DNA from 2 places in the Streptomyces fungicidicus genome. Region 1 is predicted to be linked to the other one. Evidence: riboswitches for the same ligand, from Rfam matches in the RefSeq annotation. Region 1 holds a riboswitch; the other holds the start of a gene.
The links. A riboswitch is a leader RNA that binds a small molecule or an ion and turns the genes downstream of it on or off. The one in region 1 is predicted to bind glycine.
Positions count from the first base shown of each region.

Region 2: linked by a shared signal. The riboswitch ahead of gcvT (glycine cleavage system aminomethyltransferase GcvT) and the one ahead of gcvP (aminomethyl-transferring glycine dehydrogenase) in region 1 are both predicted to bind glycine.

Region 1 covers NZ_CP023407.1:1,205,813-1,212,730, forward strand. Annotated here, with positions in the region: gene gcvP (aminomethyl-transferring glycine dehydrogenase) at 1-2,158, opposite strand, end outside; glycine riboswitch at 2,333-2,428, opposite strand; gene CNQ36_RS05480 (PRC-barrel domain-containing protein) at 2,543-2,917, shown strand; gene CNQ36_RS05485 (DNA polymerase IV) at 2,927-4,318, opposite strand; gene CNQ36_RS05490 (MerR family transcriptional regulator) at 4,386-5,069, opposite strand; gene CNQ36_RS05495 (bifunctional nuclease family protein) at 5,261-5,734, opposite strand; gene ftsR (transcriptional regulator FtsR) at 5,818-6,561, opposite strand; gene CNQ36_RS05505 (FHA domain-containing protein) at 6,600-6,918, opposite strand, start outside.
Region 2 covers NZ_CP023407.1:5,496,376-5,503,293, forward strand. Annotated here, with positions in the region: gene CNQ36_RS25115 (L-serine ammonia-lyase) at 1-330, opposite strand, end outside; gene glyA (serine hydroxymethyltransferase) at 495-1,751, opposite strand; gene gcvH (glycine cleavage system protein GcvH) at 1,766-2,143, opposite strand; gene gcvT (glycine cleavage system aminomethyltransferase GcvT) at 2,260-3,378, opposite strand; glycine riboswitch at 3,463-3,594, opposite strand; glycine riboswitch at 3,595-3,695, opposite strand; gene CNQ36_RS25135 (AAA family ATPase) at 3,918-4,586, shown strand; gene CNQ36_RS25140 (enhanced serine sensitivity protein SseB) at 4,661-5,440, shown strand; gene CNQ36_RS25145 (enhanced serine sensitivity protein SseB C-terminal domain-containing protein) at 5,809-6,597, shown strand.

The DNA of each region.
Region 1 (6,918 bases):
GACCGCCGCCGCCGTGCGGGATGCAGAAGGTCTTGTGCAGGTTCAGGTGCGAGACGTCGCCGCCGAAGTGACCCGGCTTGGCGAGACCCACCAGGGCGTTGAGGTTGGCGCCGTCCACGTACACCTGACCGCCGGCCTCGTGCACCTCGGCGCAGATGTCGGCGACGTGCTCCTCGAACACACCGTGCGTCGAGGGGTACGTGATCATCAGCACCGCGAGCTGGTCGCGGTACTGCCCGATCTTGGCCCGCAGGTCCGCGACGTCGACCTCGCCGTCGTCGGAGGTCCTGACCACGACGACCTTCATCCCGGCCATCACGGCGCTGGCGGCGTTGGTGCCGTGCGCGGACGACGGGATCAGGCAGACGGTGCGCTGCTCGTCGCCGTTGGCCCGGTGGTAGCCGCGGACGGCGAGCAGTCCGGCCAGCTCGCCCTGGGAGCCGGCGTTGGGCTGGAGGGACACCTTGTCGTAACCGGTGACCTCGGCGAGACGCTCCTCCAGCTCGTGGATGAGCGTGAGGTAGCCCCCCGCCTGCTCGGCGGGCACGAAGGGGTGCAGCTGCCCGAACTCGGGCCAGGTGACCGGCTCCATCTCGGTGGTCGCGTTGAGCTTCATGGTGCAGGAGCCCAGCGGGATCATGCCGCGGTCGAGCGCGTAGTCGCGGTCGGCGAGCCGGCGCAGGTAGCGCAGCATGGCGGTCTCGGAGCGGTGCTGCTGGAAGACGGGGTGCGTCAGGTACTCGTCGTCGCGCAGCAGGGCGTCCGGCAGCGTGTCCCGCGCGGTCGCGTCCAGGGCCTCGGTGTCGCCCTCCACGCCGAAGGCGCTCCACACGGCGGTCAGCTGGGCCCGGGTGGTGGTCTCGTCGCAGGCGAGGGAGACGTGGTCGGCGTCGACGAGACGCAGGTTGACCCCGTTGTCGCGGGCGGCGGCGGCGACCTCGGCGGCCCGCCCGGCGACGCGCACCGTCAGCGTGTCGAAGTAGGAGCCGTGCACGATCTCGGCTCCGCCGGCCCGCAGCCCCTCGGCGAGCACGGTGGCGTACCGGTGGGTGCGCCGCGCGATCAGCCGCAGCCCCTCCGGGCCGTGGTAGACGGCGTACATGCCGGCCATGACGGCGAGCAGCACCTGGGCGGTGCAGATGTTGCTGGTGGCCTTCTCGCGGCGGATGTGCTGCTCACGGGTCTGCAGGGCGAGGCGGTACGCCTTGTGCCCGTCCGCGTCGACGGAGACGCCGACGAGCCGGCCGGGCAGGCTGCGCGCCATCTTCTCCTGCACGGCCATGTAGCCGGCGTGCGGTCCGCCGAAGCCCATCGGCACACCGAAGCGCTGGGTGGTGCCGACCGCGATGTCCGCGCCCAGCTCACCGGGCGACTTCAGCAGGGTGAGGGCGAGCAGGTCGGCGGCGACGGTGACGAGCGCGCCGAGCCCGTGCGCCTGGTCGATGACCGGCTTGATGTCGCGTACGGCGCCGGAGGCACCCGGGTACTGGATGAGTACGCCGTTGATCTCGCGCTCGGCGAGCGCGGCGGGGATGCCGTCGCTCAGGTCGGCGACGACGACCTCGACGCCGGTCGGCTCGGCGCGGGTCTCGATCACGGCGATCGTCTGCGGAAGGGCGTCCGCGTCGACCAGGAAGAGGCCCTTCTTGTTCTTGCCCATGCGCCGCGACAGGGCCATCGCCTCGGCGGCGGCGGTGCCCTCGTCGAGCAGGGAGGCGCCGGACGTGGGCAGTCCGGTGAGCTCGGCGACCACGGTCTGGAAGTTCAGCAGCGCCTCGAGCCGGCCCTGCGAGATCTCCGGCTGGTACGGCGTGTAGGCCGTGTACCAGGCGGGGTTCTCCATCACGTTGCGCAGGATGACCGGCGGGGTGAAGGTGCCGTAGTAGCCGAGCCCGATCATGGAGCCCAGCACCTCGTTGCGGTCGGCCAGCGACCGCAGCTCGGCCAGCACCTCGGCCTCGCTCCGGGCACCCGGCAGGTCCAGCGCGTCGGCGTTCTTGATCACATCCGGCACCGCGGCGGCCGTCAGCTCGTCCAGCGAGCCGTAGCCGACCTGCGCGAGCATCTTGGCCCGTGCCTCGTGGTCGGGGCCGATGTGGCGCTGCTCGAAGGGGATTCCCTGTTCGAGTTCGGAGAGCGGAGTACGAGGGGCGGTCATTGAGGAGGCCTCCTGGTCCGACGACCTTCGAGGGGCACCACGGCGCGGGTGCCCGGACGGCCTCCCCCTCTGTCATCTCAACCTGAGAGCTTCACCGGATCGCCCGAAGACGCCCGGCTTTCACCGTCGGTGAGAGCGGAAGCCGTCGACACCCGCCCTGCTTTCCAGAGTGACCTCGTCCGCGCGGTACGTGTGCCTGAGAGATTCCGGGGAGGATTTGCTCCTTCGGCGCCCCCGGTGGTGTCCGGGGGACTCTCCCGCGCGGGGTCAGCAGCCGTTTGCCAGCGTACCAGCGAGCACCGGGCCCGGACCTTCGAGTGGCCGCTCCGCCGATTGTGCCGTTCTGTAGTGCTTACGGATGAGTTTGCGAGCAGTGGAGGGCCTGTGCAGACCGACATCGATCCGCGTCACCTGATCGGCCGCAAGGCGTTCGACCGCAACGGCACCCGGATCGGCACGATCGACGAGGTCTACCTCGACGACGCCACCGGTGTGCCGGAGTGGGCGGCCATACGCACCGGCCTGTTCAGCAGGGACGCCTTCGTCCCCCTGGAGCCGAGCGAGATCGTCGACGGCGCCCTCCAGGTGCCCTTCGAACGCGCCCTCATCAAGGACGCACCCGACTTCGGCGTGGGCCGCCATCTCTCCCCCGAGCAGGAGCTCCAGCTCTACCACCACTACGGCCTCGACATCTCCGCCCCTCCGCCCCTGCCGGACCGCGACTTCGGCAGGCTCGCCGGCCACGACAAGCAGGCCTGAGCCGCCCGCTCAGGAGCTCTCCGCGTCCGCCCCTCCGCCGGCGCCCACGTCCTCCTTCTCCCCGGGCACGCGCGGGACCAGCGGCAGCGGCTCCGCCGGCTCGAGGGCCGGGTCGCCGACACGGAACGTCCGCACCCGGCCCGGCTCGGAGAGGGGCGTCTCGAAGCGCACGGTGACCCGGCCCAGCCCGCTTCCCTGCACCCATCCGTGCCCGTACACGGAGTGCCGCACGTCGTGACCGGCAGGCCAGCGCCGCTCGGCGGGGGCCTCCCGCTCCGGCGTGTGCGCCGTTTCGTCCTCCTCGTACGGGGTGTCGCCCGCGTCCCTCCCCGCGGCCTGCGCGAACAGGTCCTCCTGTGTGTAGTCGGCCAGTCCGCTGACCCCCACTCCCAGCAGTCGTACGCCGCCCGTGGTGTCGACGGAGTCCAGCAGCCGCCCCGCCGCCTCCCGCACCACCGCCGGATCGTCCGTGGGGCCGCGCAGCGTCTCGGACCGGGTGAGGGTGGAGAAGTCGTACCGGCGCACCTTCAGCACGATGGTCCGCCCCGACAGCCCCGCCGCCCGCAGTCTGCGCACACACCGGTCGGCGAGCCGCCGCACCTCCGTCCCGACCCGCACCCGGTCGTGGATGTCCACGTCGTACGTGTCCTCGACGGACACCGACTTCGTCTCCCGCTCGGCCACCACGGGCCGCTCGTCCCTGGCCAGGGCCATCGCGAAGAGGGCGTGCCCGTGGGCCTTGCCCAGCAGCCGTACGAGCTCGTCCTCCCCCGCCTCCGCGAGCTCCCCGACCGTGTGGATGCCGGCCCGGCGCAGATGGTCGCCGGTCGCCGGGCCCACGCCGGGCAGGGTGCGGACGGTCAGCGGCTCCAGCAGGGCGCGCTCCGTGCCCGGCTCGATCAGCACCAGCCCGTCGGGCTTGGCCTGCTCGGAGGCGATCTTCGCGAGCATCTTGGAGGCCGCGAGCCCCACCGAACCGGTGAGCCCCGTGACCGCTCGTATGTCCGCGCGCAGCTTCTGCCCGGCCAGCCTGGCCGAGCGCTCGTCCCAGGCCGTGCCGCCGGCCTCCAGGTCCACGAACGCCTCGTCCAGGCTGAGCGGCTCCACCAGGGGGGACAGCGCCGCCAGCAGCGCCATCACCTGCTCGCTGACGGAGCGGTAAAGGGCGAACCGGGGCACCAGGTAGGCGGCGTTCGGCGCGAGCCGCCGGGCCTGCGCCATGGGCATCGCCGAGTGGACCCCGAAGATCCGCGCCTCGTAGGAGGCGGTCGCCACCACGCCGCGCGGGCCGAGCCCGCCCACCACGACCGCCTTGCCGCGCAGGCTCGGCTTGGACGCCTGCTCCACCGAGGCGAAGAAGGCATCCATGTCGAGATGCAGGATGGTGGGCGCGGATCTCACGTCTCCGATGCTGCCCTACGCCACTGACAATGCGGGCGTCACAGCCCCCGGGAGGCCCCGGACGCCCTCAGACCGCCTTGTTCCGCCGCCTCGCGAGCTCGTCCATCGGGTTGTGCCCGATCAGGGTCTCCCCGGTGTCGACGCGCTCTCCGTGCAGCTGTGACAGCGCGCTCTCGACGTCCCGCCACACCACGCCCACGGCGATGCCGAAGACGCCCTGGCCGCCCTGGAGCAGGGCGTGCACCTCGTCGGGCGAGGTGCACTCGTAGACCGTGGCCCCGTCGCTCATCAGCGTCATGCGCTCCAGATCACTGAAGCCGCACTCGCGCAGATGCCGTACCGCGGTGCGGATGTTCTGCAGGGAGACGCCGGTGTCGAGGAACCTCTTGACGATCTTCAGCACGACGACGTCGCGGAAGCTGTACAGCCGCTGGGTGCCCGATCCGTGGGCGGGCCGCACGCTCGGCTCGACCAGCCCGGTGCGGGCCCAGTAGTCGAGCTGCCGGTAGGTGATGCCCGCGGCGGCACAGGCCGTGGGCCCCCGGTAGCCGATCTGCTCGGACGCCATGGACGCCGCCCCTCCGCTGCTCGGCACAGCCGTCGGTCGCTGCGGAGCCTGCTCGGTCACGCCGCCGTACGGGGGATGTCCCTCGCTCGAACGGAGCCGCGAGCTCTGGGGAGGATACGGCCCGTTCGCCCCGAAACCGCGCTCGGGGGCGCCCCCCGCCGTACCGTCGCCGCTGTTTCTCACGCCGACCTCCGTCCTTGACCTGCCTCCTCGACGGTAGGCAGTCACCAAGGGTGCGTCAACGATCGCCACACTCGGCACGCCGAGTGATAATCACCCTAAGAGTGGTTTCCCGTGCCCCACCGCGGGGAAAGGCTAGCCGAATGCTCTCGGCACGGGCCCCGCCGGCCGACCGGCGGGGGCGGAGACCACCCTCACTGGTTGCTGGTTCCGAAGTCCTCCGGCGAGATCTGGTCGAGGAACTCGCGGAACTTCTCCACCTCGTCCTCCTGCTCGTCGGGAATGGCGATCCCGGCGTCGTCGAGCACCGTGTCACTGCCGTAGATCGGCGTACCGGTCCGCAGGGCCAGTGCTATGGCGTCGGAGGGACGGGCGCTCACCTCGACTCCGCTGGCGAACACCAGCTCCGCGTAGAACACGCCCTCCCGCAGGTCGGTGATGCGCACTTCCGTGAGCTCCTGGCCGACGGCCTCCAGCACGTCCTTGAACAGGTCGTGGGTCAGCGGCCGTGCGGGTGCCATGCCCTGCTGGGCGAAGGCGATGGCCGTCGCCTCCCCCGGTCCGATCCAGATGGGGAGGTAGCGGTCGCCGCCCACTTCACGCAACAGCACGATCGGTTGGTTGGAGGGCATCTCGACCCGGACACCTACGACATCGAGCTCGTTCACACAGCAACCCTAGGCCGTGCCCGGGACGTTTGGGTAGTCGGGCAGGGAACGGGTGGCCGATCCGGCCCTCCGGCCGCGCCGTCTCAGGGCAGCCGTACCCCGAGCGCCGCCTGCAGCAGCGCGGCGTGCAGCTTCACCGTGAGCCCCGCCAGCTCCTTGGTACGGGCCTCCGCGTGAGCCCTGGTCTGCGGGTTGCGGTGGCGTTTCAGCGGGGCGACCACCTGGTCCACCAGTCCGGCCTCCCGCTCGGCCGCGGCCTTCATCGCCCGCAGATGGCGCGGCCCGATGCCGAACCGTCCCAGCTCGGTGACGAGCCCGGCCACGGTGACCGCCTCGGCGTCGTAGGCCCCGTCGGCGTCCGGGGCGAGCAGCCCGTACGACTCCCACTCGGCGAGCGTCCGCTCGTCGATGCCGGCCGCCGCCAGCAGCTCGCCACGCCCGATGCGCGCCACCGCGGGCGCCTCCTCGGCGGGCTCCTGGAGAACGGGCTCCCCGTCACGGGGACGGCCCACCGCCGGCAGCCGCACGGCCTCGCCGCGCTCCACGGCGTCCAGGTGCTCGCGGATCACCTTGAGCGGCAGATAGTGGTCGCGCTGCATCCTCAGCACATGGCCGAGACGCTCGACGTCCGCGGCGCTGAACTTGCGGTACCCCGAGGGGGTCCGCCGGGGCTCGATCAGCCCCTCCGACTCCAGGAAACGGATCTTGGAGATGGTGACCTCGGGAAACTCCTCGCGCAGCACGTTCAGCACCGCGCCGATGCTTATCAGTCCGGCGCCCGCGGCGGCGGCGCCGTGCCCGGCACCGCCGCTCGGTGTCTGAACCATGGACCTTCCCTGGGGTCCCCCGGTCGGATCCGGGGAGATCAGTAGCCCCGCTGGCTCGCGTAGAAGACCAGCCGGTACTTGCCGATCTGCACCTCGTCACCGTTGGACAGGGCGACCTGGTCGATCCGCTCCCGGTTGACGTAGGTGCCGTTCAGGCTGCCCACGTCGGCCACCGTGAAGGAGCCGTCGGGGCTGCGCCGGAACTCCACGTGCCGGCGGGAGACCGTGACGTCGTCCAGGAAGATGTCGCTCTGCGGGTGACGCCCGGCCGTGGTCAGGTCGCCGTCCAGCAGGAAGCGGCTGCCCGAGTTCGGACCGCGGCGCACGACCAGGAGCGCGGAACCCATCGGCAGCGCG
Region 2 (6,918 bases), 4.3 Mb from region 1:
GTCGAAGGAGAACGCGATCTCGTGCTCGCCGAGGAGGCGGATCAGGCCGCCCTCCTTGATCTTCTCCACCCGCTCGTCGGCCGACTCCACGTCCACCGTCCGTGGCGAGTCCCCCTCCAGGCCGAGCAGCACCGCCTTGGGCGTGCCGTGGCCGTGGCCGGTGGCGCCGAGCGAGCCGTACAGCTCCGCCCGGACCGAGGCGACCGAGTCCAGCAGGTCCTCGTTGCGCAGCCGCCGGGCGAACATGCGGGCGGCCCGCATCGGGCCGACCGTGTGCGAGCTGGACGGGCCGATGCCGATCGAGAAGAGATCGAAGACCGAGATGGCCACGGGAGGACTCCTAAGGGTTCGGCGGACGGCGCTGTCCACCGGGGAAGAGGTGGTACGAAGACGGCGGAACGTTTATGCGGGGTGCATGGTGCGGGGCACCGCGCCCACTGACCCAGTGTGCGCGATGCCCCTGATGTCCGTACGCGTGAAAGCGTACGGAACGACTACAGACCGGGATAGAGCGGGTGCTTCTCGGCGAGCGCCGTCACCCGGGCCCGGAGCGCCTCGGCGTCGTAGGACGGCTTCAGCGTCTCGGCGATCACGTCCGCGACCTCGGTGAAGTCCTCGGCGGTGAAGCCGCGGGTGGCCAGGGCGGGCGTGCCGATGCGCAGACCCGAGGTGACCATCGGCGGGCGGGGGTCGTTCGGGATCGCGTTGCGGTTGACCGTGATGCCGACCTCGTGCAGCCGGTCCTCGGCCTGCTGGCCGTCCAGCTCGGAGTTCCGCAGGTCCACCAGGACGAGGTGCACGTCCGTGCCGCCGGACAGCACGTCCACGCCCACGGCCCTGACGTCGTCCCGCACCAGGCGCTCGGCCAGGATGCGCGCGCCCTCCAGGGTGCGGCGCTGACGCTCCTTGAACTCCTCGGAGGCGCAGACCTTGAACGCGACCGCCTTGGCGGCGACCACGTGCTCCAGCGGACCGCCCTGCTGACCGGGGAAGACCGCGGAGTTGATCTTCTTGGCCAGCTCGGCCGTGGAGAGGATCACACCGCCGCGCGGGCCGCCGAGGGTCTTGTGGGTGGTCGTCGTCACCACGTGGGCGTGCGGGACCGGGTTCGGGTGCAGGCCCGCGGCGACCAGACCGGCGAAGTGCGCCATGTCGACCATGAGGTACGCGCCGACCTCGTCCGCGATCCGGCGGAACGCGGCGAAGTCCAGCTGACGCGGGTACGCCGACCAGCCGGCCACGATCAGCTTCGGCTTGTTCTCCTTGGCGAGCCGCTCGACCTCGGCCATGTCGACCTGGCCGTCGTCGCCGACGTGGTACGCGACCACGTTGTAGAGCTTGCCGGAGAAGTTGATCTTCATGCCGTGGGTCAGGTGCCCGCCGTGCGCGAGGTTCAGGCCCATGATCGTGTCACCGGGCTTGAGCAGGGCGAACATCGCGGCCGCGTTGGCCTGCGCGCCCGAGTGCGGCTGGACGTTGGCGTGCTCGGCGCCGAAGAGTTCCTTGACCCGGTCGATGGCGATCTGCTCGATCACGTCGACGTGCTCGCAGCCGCCGTAGTAGCGGCGGCCGGGGTAGCCCTCGGCGTACTTGTTGGTGAGGACCGAGCCCTGGGCCTCCATGACCGCGACCGGGGCGAAGTTCTCCGAGGCGATCATCTCGAGGGTGGACTGCTGGCGGTGCAGTTCGGCGTCGACCGCGGCGGCCACCGCCGGGTCAAGCTCGTGCAGGGGAGTGTTCAGAAGCGACATGCGGCTACGGCTCCTCAGCCCGCGATGTGGGCGTCGTACTCGGCGGCGGTCAGCAGGTCGGCCGGCTCGTCGGTGATCCGCACCTTGAACAGCCAGCCGCCCTCGAAGGGGGCCGAGTTCACCAGCGACGGGTCGTTCACGACGTCCTCGTTGATCTCGGTGACCTCGCCGGTGACCGGGCAGTACAGGTCGCTGACCGACTTGGTGGACTCCAGCTCGCCGCAGGTCTCGCCCGCGGTCACGCCGTCACCGACCTCGGGAAGCTGGACGAAGACCACGTCGCCGAGCGCGTTGGCGGCGTGCTCCGTGATGCCGACCGTCGACACGCCGTCCTCGGCGGCCGACAGCCACTCGTGCTCCTTGCTGTAACGCAGCTGCGTGGGGTTGCTCATGGCCTGAATTCTCCTGTACGGGGGGATGGCGGATGACTGAGGGGACTGCGTGCGGCGTCCGTGAGCAGGCACGACGTGCTCACCTCACGAGCGCGGGAAGCCGTCTTCCGACGGTGTCACTTCTGCCGCTTGTAGAACGGCAGCGCCACGACCTCGTACGGTTCGTGGCTGCCGCGGATGTCCACGCCGACGCCCTCGGTGCCCGGCGCCGCGTGCGCCGCGTCGACGTACGCCATCGCGATCGGCTTGCCCAGGGTGGGGGAGGGGGCGCCGGAGGTGACCTCGCCGATCACCTCGCCGCCGGCCACGACCGCGTACCCGGAGCGCGGGATCCGGCGGCCCTCGGCGACCAGGCCGACCAGGACCCGCGGGGGCTCGGAGGCGGCGCGCTCGGCGGCCTCGGCGAGCGCCGCACGGCCCACGAAGTCGCCCTCCTTCTCGAACTTCACCACCCGGCCGAGACCGGCGTCGAAGGGCGTGAGCGAGGTGCTCAGCTCGTTGCCGTACAGCGGCATGCCCGCCTCCAGGCGGAGGGTGTCCCGGCAGGACAGCCCGCAGGGGACCAGCCCGGCGCCCTCGCCCGCCTTGGTCAGCGCCTGCCACAGCTCCACCGCGTGCTCCGGCTTCACGAACAGCTCGAAGCCGTCCTCGCCGGTGTATCCCGTACGGGCGATCAGCGCGGGGACGCCGGCGACGGTGCCGGGCAGGCCGGCGTAGTACTTCAGGCCGTCCAGGTCGGCGTCGGTGAGGCTCTTCAGGATCGCCGGGGACTCGGGGCCCTGCACGGCGAGCAGCGCGTAGGCGTCGCGGTCGTCGCGGACCTCGGCGTCGAAGCCGGCCGCGCGCTCCCGCAGGGCGTCCAGCACCACCTGGGCGTTGGAGGCGTTGGCGACCACCAGGTACTCGGTGTCGCCCAGCCGGTAGACGATCAGGTCGTCCAGGATGCCGCCGTCCTCGCGGCAGATCATGGTGTAGCGGGCGCGGCCCGGCTTGACGCTGCCGATGTTGCCGACCAGGGCGTGGTCGAGGAGCGAGGCGGCCTGAGGGCCGGTGACGGCGATCTCGCCCATGTGCGAGAGGTCGAACAGGCCGGCCCTGGTGCGCACGGCGTTGTGCTCGTCGCGCTCGGAGCCGTAGCGCAGGGGCATGTCCCAGCCGGCGAAGTCGGTCATCGTCGCGCCGAGCGCGCGATGCAGTGCATCGAGCGCGGTCCGACGGGGTTCGGTGCTGCTCATCGGTCGGTCTCCCAGAGGCGATGGGGGTCCCTCCCGCGCGAGTTCACTCGGGTTCACTCGGGCGTGGGGGATGGCGAGGACAATTCCTCCCCATCTGTCATCGGAACCTGAGAGGTTCGCCATGACTGCCCACGCAGGGGACGGTCCTGGCTTGCACCTTGGGTGGAGCCGCCGGAGCACTGCCCGTGCCTTCGGCGGCCCGCTTTTCAGATGTGCCTCGCCCGCGCGGTAACGGGGCCTGAGAGATTCAAGGGAGGGACTTGCTCCTTCGGCGCCCCGGCGGCAACAGGTGCCGGGGACTCTCCCGCGCGGATTCAAACGGCCGGTATGCAGTTGGCGCGCACATCATTGCACGCATTGTCCGGGTGCGGCAGGGGGACCCTTCTCAGGGGGTGCACGGGAGGTACGGGCACGGTCACAGGGGGCTGTGACAGGCCTGTTTCAGGAAACGGACGGAATCGCGAGACCCCGGCATTACCTTCTCTTTACACTCGGCGGGGATCGGTATCCGTACCTGGCCCCAGGGGAGGACGATCACGGTGAACAGGACCACGGCGTGCGCCACCACCACGGGCGTCGCGCTGCCTCAGCAACCGGCCGCTCAGGCCAGGGAGGCCCGCGGCGCGCTGCCGGCGCCCGTCGTCCGCGATCTGCGCGCGCGGGACGGCCGCAGCCCGCGCGCCCTGCTCTTCGGGCCCCGCGACCTCGTCGTGGTCACCGGCCTGCCCGGCAGCGGCAAGTCCACGCTGATGCGGCGCGCGGTGCGCGGCGCCCGCGTCGACTCCCAGGACACCCGCGACCGCTGGGACGGCCGGATGCCGCGCCTGCTGCCGTACGCGGTCTACCGCCCGCTGGTCCGCCTCGCCCACTACGCCGGGCTGCGCCGCACCCTGCGCTCCGGCGGACCGGTCGTGGTGCACGACTGCGGCACGCAGGCCTGGGTGCGCCGCTGGCTGGCCCGCGAGGCGCGCCGCCGGGACGCGAGCCTGCATCTGCTGCTGCTGGACGTCACCCCGCAACAGGCCCTGGCCGGCCAGCGGGCACGCGGACGCGGGGTCTCCCGGTACGCGTTCCTGCGCCACCGCGCGGCGAGCGACCGGCTGCTGCACGCGGTGGAGCGCGGCGGACTGCCGGCGGGCTGCGGATCGGCGGTCCTCATCGACCGGGAGGCGGCGGACGCCCTGCGCCGGATCGGCTTCACGGGCTGACCGGATAGCCTTTCCAGCCACAGCAGTGGTTAGTGGTGAGTGGTCAGTGGTCACAGGCAGCAGGCGGTAGGCAGATGGACTTCCCGGCGGACTTCCCCGCGCAGGCACACCCCCATCCGCACGGTGGATGGCCCGGCAACGAACTGGAGGAGGTGCTCTCCGCCTCCCTCGGCGTCCCCTCGGCGGGCGGCCGGATCGTCGAGGTGCTGGGCCGCAGCTTCGTCTGGGTCCCGCTGCCCAACGGCGGAGGTCCGCACAGCGGTCCGCTGGACCTGCCCACGATGGAGCTCGACGGCCAGGCCTTCGTCCCCGTCTTCACCTCCGAGGAGCAGTTCCGCCAGGTCGTCGGCGCCCACATGTCGTACACGATCGCGCCCGCCGTGGAGTTCGCCCGCGGTCTGCCGCCGCAGGCCGGCATCGTGGTGAACCCCGGCGGAGTGGTCGGCATCCCGCTGCCGCCGGCGGCCGTGGCCGAACTGTGCCGGGCCGGCCGCACCATGCTGGACGGCCCGGCGGGCGGCGGCCGGGTCCGGCTGTTCGAACCCGACTGGCAGCAGGACCCGGTGGACTTCCTCGCGGCGGCCTCGGCGGAGTTCGCGGACATCGGCGTGGTGACCACCGCCCGGCGCTGCCTCGCCGCGATCGAGACGGCCGAGCCGGTCCTCTTCGTCGGCGTGGAACTCTCCGAATGGGAGGGCGACGCCCGCACCCTCCCCCTGGACGCCCTCTCCCGTGCCCTCGGCCGCACCCCCGCCCCCTGGCCGGTCAACCTCATCGTCCTGGACATAGCCCAGGACCCCGTCGGCGACTGGCTCCGCACCAAGGTCCCCCCCTTCTACCAACGCCAGCCGTAACCCCCCCCGGAGGGGCGCGGGGCCACACCGATACACGGCTCCACTCGGAGACCCCCCTAGGGGCGCGGGGAACTGCGCGACAAGCCCCGACGCACCCGCACCCGCTTCCCCACTCGCGCCCCCGGTGGGGGCCTCCGCGGCGGTCACGACACGACACGAGCGCGACAGAAACCCCCTCAGGGGCGCGGGGCCGTACCGATATGCGGCTCCGCCGCGCGGGCGCGACAAGCCACAACCGACCCGCACCCGCCGGACCTCTCGCGCCCCCCGGCGGGGGCAACGGCGGCCGGTCGCCGCAAGGCAGACCGCCGCACCGCGTCGGCTTAAGCTAGGTTCATCCGCTGGCGAGGTACGGAGGGGCGATACAAGTGAGCGCTGGCACCGCGGCGGCCGGACAGGTCGAGCACATGCTGCGCCAGGTGACGCCCGGGCGTTACGACGCGTACGAGGCGTTGCTGCGCGCGCTCGCGACCCCCTCGTCCGGCCAGATCTGGATGCTGCTCTGGAACGGCCAGGCCGGCTCCCCGGACGCCCAGTACGGGAACATGGAGGTCGACGGCCTCGGTTACGCCCCCTGCGTGACCTCCGCCCAGGAGCTCTCCGCCAGCGGCTGGAACCGGTCGTACGAGGTGGTCGACGGCCTCGAGGTGGCCCGCGCCCTCTACCCCGACCACTACGGTCTCTGGCTGAACCCGCACGCGCCCGGCGGCGGCGTCGGCATCCCCTGGCTGGACCTGCGCCGCATCGCCGGCGGCCTGGACCGCCGGCCCGCCGGACCGCTGCGGCTGTCCGAACCGGCCATCGAGATCCCTCAGTTCTACGCCCTCCTCGCGCAGAACGCGCACCGCACCCCGGCCGTCCGCGCGCTGCGCCGCGCCTGGGTGCAGCCCGCCCTGGGCGCCCCCTACCTCGCCATCGGCCTGGACGTGTACGACACCTCCCCGCCGGCCGTGGACGCCGTACGGGCGATGATGCAGCAGTCCCTCGGTGCGGTCCCGGACGGGCTGCCGGTGTCGACCGTCGCCATGTCCGACGAGCACGACCCGGTCGCGATGTGGCTGCGCGCCAACGGCCGCCCCTTCTACGACCGCGAGGCGCACGGCGCCGTGCCGCCTCCCGCGTCCGCCTACGGCTACCCGCCCGCGCAGCGGGGCTGACCGGGCCCTTCCGTCCCGTCTGACGAGGCGTCACTGTCCACCAGGTGGACAGCGGACGCCGACCCGCGGCGCCCGCCCGCCGTCCGCGCCCCTCGCCGACCGACGCTGATTTCACGTCAGATTTTCGGCCATGCGCGCTCAGCGATCACCCGTTGACCGCCTGTCACCTGCGGTTTCACCCGTTCTTCACGTCATCCGACGTCACCCGGCGGGTCGTTGGGAGGGTGCCGATTGTGTCCGGAGGGTTAAATCCCGGCGGGAGGATGCCTGAACCGTCCCTTATGTCAACTGTTCAGATCTCAGGTAGGTATCACCGCTATC